DNA from 3 places in the Bacillus sp. K7 genome. Region 2 is predicted to be linked to each of the others. Evidence: predicted binding sites of a transcription regulator. Region 2 holds the regulator's gene; each other region holds the start of a gene.
What was found. The regulator LexA, encoded in region 2, represses DNA repair genes until DNA is damaged. The targets are predictions, from matches to a motif close to CGAACATATGTTCG.

Region 1 (2,206 bases), 1.5 Mb from region 2:
ATAATCAAGAAGCGTATACGGCGTTGAACCTGGAGGCCGAAGCGTCAAATGTCTTGAATAGTTCTCAATGCCGGAGCAGAAACCCATTTCCCGCATCATCTCAAGATCGTACCTTGTCCGCTGCTCTAAACGCTGCGCTTCAAGCAGCTTGCCGTTTTCGTGCATGACCTTCAGCTGCTCCTCAAGCTCCTTCTCGATATTTTGAATCGCTTTCTCCATTTTCTCGGCCCGCGTTACGAAGTGGGATGCCGGGAAAATCGCAACATGGTCACGGTCACCGAGAATTTCTCCTGTCAGGGCGTCCACTTCCCTGATCCGTTCGATTTCATCACCGAAAAATTCAACCCTGATACAATGTTCATCACGAGAGGCAGGGAAGATTTCCACTACATCTCCGCGCACACGAAATGTCCCGCGCTGGAAGTCGATATCATTGCGGGCATATTGGATGTCTACAAGTTTCCTAAGCAGCTCGTTGCGCTCAATTTCCATTTCAGGCCGCAGTGACACGACCATTTCCCGGTATTCTTCAGGCGAACCGAGGCCGTATATACAAGATACACTCGCGATGATAATGACATCTCTCCGCTCAAACAGAGACGATGTGGCGGAGTGTCTCAGTTTATCAATTTCATCATTAATACTGGCGTCTTTTTCTATAAACGTATCCGTTTGAGGCACATACGCCTCCGGCTGATAATAATCATAGTAACTGACAAAATACTCGACAGCGTTGTTCGGAAAAAACTCCTTGAACTCGCTGTAAAGCTGTCCGGCAAGGGTTTTGTTATGGGCAATGACGAGGGTCGGCTTATTGACTTCTTTAATCAAATTGGACACCGTAAATGTTTTGCCCGTTCCTGTCGCACCCAGCAGAGTCTGATGCTTCTTGCCCTCCTGAATTCCTTTTACAAGTTTTTCAATGGCTTTCGGCTGATCTCCCTGGGGCTGGTATTTCGAGACTAACTCAAAGCGATCTTTCACAAAATAAGCCTCCGTTTCTTTAACGAAATCTTCCTATAGATATAGTAACACAATGGAATGGAAAATCACCAAAAATACGAACTAAAGTTCGGTGGTTTTTTATTTCCAGCTGTTTTCGTGTATAAAAAACCTGCTTTTAAAACGTAAAAGCAGGAATTCAGTCGTTATATTCATTATGTCCGATTTACTCTTCTTTTTTCTCAGCAGTTTTTTTGGCCATGTACAGTCCGCCAGCCACAAGAGACACAACGTCCAATCCTACAATAAAATACGTTTCTGTATAGCCTTTTAAATAAGAGGCAAACAGCAATGCAGCTGTTAGAGCGATCGCCACATAATGATTAAAGGTGACTCTTGTAAATAAGACAACCAGCATAAAAGGGAAAAATAATGCAAAAACGGCTTTTGTAATCAACAAAAACCCTCCTCAATGATTCTTCATCTGATTTGATTATAGTAAAAAATGAAGAATCGGACAATCTGCAATCGTTCCCCTTTCTACACCATACCCTTTTTCTGCTTAAATCAATCATCATCTTTGCACTTTGGCTCCAGGCACAAGAAGCATTTGCGGCACTTTTGCATGAGGGCATTATGTCTTAGCTTGATATCGAAGCCCGCCTCCATAGCAAACGCCCGCGAGAATAAATAGGCGGACAGCACTAGTTTGACTACATTTTTCATGATCATTCAACTAACTTAACGATTCATTTTATTTAGGACTTTCTGCTTTTGACATCATTTTCCTGAAAACTTACAATTGAGCGATAGTGCTCACTATCATTTTTGAACACAGGCTCCGTCATAAAAGACTAAAGAGAAAAACAAAATGAAGGAAAGAGGGGTTTCAAATATGTATTCTGTTTTATTTCGACAGGCAGAAGCGTCCAGCCAGCTGGCAGGCGCAAAAGGCATGAATTTAATTAAACTGACCAAACACAGGCTTCCTGTTCCGGACGGGTTTGTTATCCAGACGAATGCGCTCACCCGTTTTATGGAGGATAACCACCTTCATCAAACTAGCGAAAGCATCGAAAAGGAGATCATCGCCGGAACATTTTCAGATGAACTGAAACACGAGCTGACAAATTCCTTTTACAAATTAAGAGACTCATACCGCTCCGTTGCCGTGCGCTCTTCGTCTGCCTCGGAAGATTTAGAAGGCGCTTCATTCGCGGGTCAATACGAAACCTACTTAAATATTAAAACAGAAGAAGAGTTT
Region 2 (2,206 bases):
CCGTTTTTCACTGCACGTTTCATGCCCCGTTTGATTTTCATGTTGTGAATTTTCCGCTGGTACTCTTCCACAATGCTGACGATCTCCAGCACCATCGAATCAGCCTCCGATAACTCCAGTTCGCCTTTATGAGCGGTTGTATAGACTTTCACACCTTCTCTATAGATGCAATGAAGCAGTGCGATTTTTGCATTTCCCCGTCCGAGCCTAGTCTCATCCTGAACCAAAATGACATCAATTTCAGAATTCTTGATCTCATCAAGCAGCCCAAATACACCATCCCGATCCATTTCATATCCGCTTGCTTTTTCGGAAATCACTTTGACGACTTCCATGCCGTTCTCGGCCGCAATGGCCGTAAGCTCCTCCTCCTGCCGCTTTAATGACGTCTCCTGCTGTTCTTTATTTGTGCTTACGCGGGCATAAATGAGTGCTTTCATTTTTTCTATCTTTCCTCTCTATCTTACAGTTGCCAATTCATATGCATCCTGATGCTTTTTTTTCAACGGAATCACCAATTCATCTCCCGGCTGGATATCAGTCGTCTGAAGATAATTTTTATCAGCTACCCATTCAATAAAATCTTGTTTGTTCATTTTCTTTTTATCTGTTACCTGGTCAGCTATAGACCAAAGTGTATCGCCTTGCTGGACTTCTATTTTAACATACTGATTAAGCTCCTGGCCGCTGCTTGAATATGACAGCAAAAGGATAACCGCGCTCAAAATCACTGTGAACAGACCGACAAAAATAATAGATTCTTTACCCATGATCATAACCTCCGACAGGAATGTTTGTTCGCTTTTTATAATTTCAGTATATACGAACAAATGTTTCTGTCAATTGTTTTTTCGAACCTATGTTTGTACTGTCAGGAAAATCATGCTATAATCTTCTTAAAATCGACGTTTTGAGGTGCGAAAAATGACGAAGCTATCAAAAAGGCAACTTGATATCCTCAGTTTCATTAAAGCAGAGGTTAAATCAAAAGGATATCCGCCTTCCGTAAGAGAGATCGGAGAGGCTGTCGGGCTTGCGTCCAGCTCAACTGTCCACGGCCACTTGGCCCGTTTGGAAACAAAAGGGCTGATCAGACGAGATCCGACAAAACCAAGAGCAATAGAAATTCTTGATGAAGAAGTAGACATTCCGCAAAGCCAGGTCGTTAATGTACCGGTCATCGGGAAAGTCACGGCGGGATCTCCTATTACAGCAGTAGAAAATATTGAAGAATATTTTCCGCTTCCCGACCGTATGGTTCCCCCAGACGAGCATGTGTTTATGCTTGAGATTATGGGAGACAGTATGATTGATGCAGGTATTCTCGATAGGGATTATGTCATCGTTAAACAGCAAAACACAGCGAACAACGGGGAAATTGTCGTTGCGATGACAGAAGATGATGAGGCTACGGTAAAACGTTTCTATAAAGAGGATACTCACATTCGCTTACAGCCTGAAAACCCAACGATGGCACCGATCATCCTACAGAATGTCAGCATTCTAGGGAAAGTGATTGGCGTGTTCAGAACCGTCCATTAATCTATTGAACTATCAAATGATGAAATAACCCTCTCTTCCTCGATGAAGAGGGGGTTTCTTGTATAAAAAAAAGCAGGCTCGCCCTGAATTTTAGGTGCGAGCCTGAATAGGAGGAAAAAGAACATCATGTTTACACCACAATTATCCATCAATTGATTGTTGAAGTCAAGAAATATTCTTTCCTTCAGGAAACTTTTTATCAAAATGCTGTCTATCAAATATAGACGTAATCTGCTTAAAAATGTTTTATGTTTAGGTCGGGGAATGATATGGCCTCAGATATTATCGAGTGAGCGCGGCGATTAAATTAATATGAAAATTTAGCACATAGTTTAGTTAGTTCTTTTTAATGTAAAAAAACAGCTCACCTTATGATCATGAGCTTCAATCAAAATGAAAATATTGAATACCATAACTCCCTTTTACCCGAACGTTTGTACAGTTTTCCGAATGTTCTTCTGCAAAGATACGGTATCGATGAAATGGATCAATTGAAATCTTATCTTGAGCACTAAAATCAAACCAGTTGCCTCTGAATTGTTTCGTGCTCAGCGTGGTATATTGCCCGGTAAGTCCCATCCGTTGAAGTTTAAACTCAACCGAACAACTTTTAGCTCCCAAGATCGTAAACTGATAGCCTAAAAAATACTCGATAGCCGGAACA
Region 3 (2,206 bases), 540 kb from region 2:
CACCAGTCCATATGGCGCGCGGACAGCCTTTATGTACTCATGGGCTTCAAGGAGCTCCAGCCATCTTCTGACGGTTTTTTCACTGACGCCGAATACAGCCGCCATTTCTCTTGCTTTTAACGGCTTATGTCCGAGCACGATTCCCCAGCATACCCCGTCTTTTTCAATTTCTTTTGTTGTTGAGCTAATGAACCAGAGAAACAGCCATAGAGCCGGACCGATTTTGTCATAATGTTCTGAATTCAATAACCCTGAATACGTTGGAAAAGGATAGCTTTTATCGGTTTTCATTGTACGCAGCTTCTCCTTTTAACAGCATATATGTTTGAAACTGTGCTTGCGTTTCAAAGTGGAATACCGGAAGGCCGCATGGCGTAAACGAAATGGTGCCGCCGGATTGTCCGAGATGGCGCTGATCTATGGGATTTTCACTAAAAACAATTTGGATGGGATACATGTGATCACTCTCCTGATCTGTTTTTGATACATTTCGTATCAGCTGTATCCAAGTATAAACGATACATTCTGTATCATCAAGTTATTTTTGATACTTTTTTTATCATCCCTTTATTTTGATACATTTTGTATCTATAATCAATAGTAACTTAGAGAGTTTAAAAAAGAGAGGTCATAGCATGATAGGCGGCAGATTGAAGAGTCTCAGAGGGAAAAGGACGCAGGAAGAAATCGCATCACACATCGGTGTGTCACGGGCTCGATATTCCCACTATGAAAACGGGCGGAGCGAGCCTGATTACGATACACTGCAAAAGCTGGCTGATTACTTTCAAGTAACGGCTGATTACTTATTAACAGGGAAAGACAAAAAAGACGACGACGATATGTTTTCAGATCCGGACCTGCAGCTCGCATACCGTGATATGCAGGATTTTTCCCCCGAAAGCAAACAGCAGGCCATCGAGTTTATCAACTATTTAAAAGAAAAAGAGAAAAACCGAAAACCCAAAAAATAAATAAATCTTTCTCCGTTCTCTAAAACATATGAAAAATAGACCGATATAAAGAAAAAATTGTTTATTTTTTTTAGAAAAGGGAAAGATTTCTACACACTTTCCAGTCCTATACGGGGCTTTTCTTTCTCGCTAAAAACAGAACAAACGTTCGAAAGGGAGTATTCAATTGGGCGATTACTTATCACATCTGGAGGAATACGTAAAAAATGTATACAGTCGGCTGGGCATCACCTCCCCGCATCACATTGACATGCTGAAAATCGCAAAGGACCTTGATATTTGGGTTCATTTTGAGGATATGGGGAGCATGATGGTCAAGTACGACGGGATGTACAGCATCGTATTGAACCAGAGAAAATCACGTGAAGAGCAATGGGAGGATTTTGGCCATGAGCTGTGCCATGTGTTAAAGCATGCAGGCAATCATTTTCAGATGAACAAGCTCTTCAGGGAATTGCAGGAATTCCAGGCAAATCAATTTATGTACCACTTCTGTGTGCCAACCTTTATGCTGTTGCAGATGGAGCTGCCGCAATGGAGAAGCCAGGCGCTTGCCACAATCGCGTCTGTATTCCGGGTGACAAAAGAATTTGCGGATAAAAGGCTTGAAATGTTTGAACGGCGTAAAGCAGGTATTCAATTTCAGAAGCGGCTCGCTTATTTATTATCACACAAGCGGCCAAATGCGTACGAGGAAGGCGATCAGCAGCACTTGCAGGTCGCTGAAGAAAAAGCGTTATATCATATCGGCAAAAACAGGTAACCAAAAACGGGCTGGGAACAGATATCATCTATCCTCAGCCCGGCAGAAAAACTAGCATTTTGACATTGGAGGCATCGTATCATGCACCCACATTGGCGCCGGTTTAAGATGAGGCGCAGGCCCGAATGCAATCGGGGCCGGAATATACCTGAATTCTCCCCGTCCGTCAAAGGCTTCGCCATGAGCCCATCTTCCTTGTGAGCTTTCATCCCCTCTGGAAAAGTTAAACAGGTCATAAGCCACTTCACGCTTTTCGAGTTCACGCGGGAACGTCGTTGGCACCACAATATCCCGTTCTCTTTCTTCCAACTCTCTAATGGCCGCATACCACATATTTTGATGATAAGTATCCCTTGCAATTAAAAACGAGAGCATATCCCTTACACCAGGATCATCAGTCATTGCATACAGCCGGGTCACCTGAAGGCGCCCTTGAGATTCCGCATTTAAGTTTGCGCGAAAATCCGCC

Region 1: a site for LexA is predicted at 1,062-1,075, ahead of uvrB (excinuclease ABC subunit UvrB). Genes of this name have one in related genera too.
Region 3: a site for LexA is predicted at 1,112-1,125, ahead of M1D98_RS06575 (ImmA/IrrE family metallo-endopeptidase). Genes of this name have one in related genera too.

The regions. Positions count from the first base shown of each region.
Region 1 covers NZ_CP096406.1:3,299,004-3,301,209, forward strand. The annotation lists gene uvrB (excinuclease ABC subunit UvrB) at 1-984, opposite strand, end outside; gene M1D98_RS16900 (CsbA family protein) at 1,169-1,399, opposite strand; gene M1D98_RS16905 (PEP/pyruvate-binding domain-containing protein) at 1,838-2,206, shown strand, end outside.
Region 2 covers NZ_CP096406.1:1,841,283-1,843,488, reverse strand. The annotation lists gene M1D98_RS09390 (YneB family resolvase-like protein) at 1-440, opposite strand, end outside; gene yneA (cell division suppressor protein YneA) at 459-776, opposite strand; gene lexA (transcriptional repressor LexA) at 925-1,542, shown strand; gene M1D98_RS09375 (hypothetical protein) at 1,927-2,206, opposite strand, start outside.
Region 3 covers NZ_CP096406.1:1,299,092-1,301,297, reverse strand. The annotation lists gene M1D98_RS06590 (hypothetical protein) at 1-291, opposite strand, end outside; gene M1D98_RS06585 (hypothetical protein) at 278-457, opposite strand; gene xre (HTH-type transcriptional regulator Xre) at 636-974, shown strand; gene M1D98_RS06575 (ImmA/IrrE family metallo-endopeptidase) at 1,141-1,737, shown strand; gene M1D98_RS06570 (manganese catalase family protein) at 1,789-2,206, opposite strand, start outside.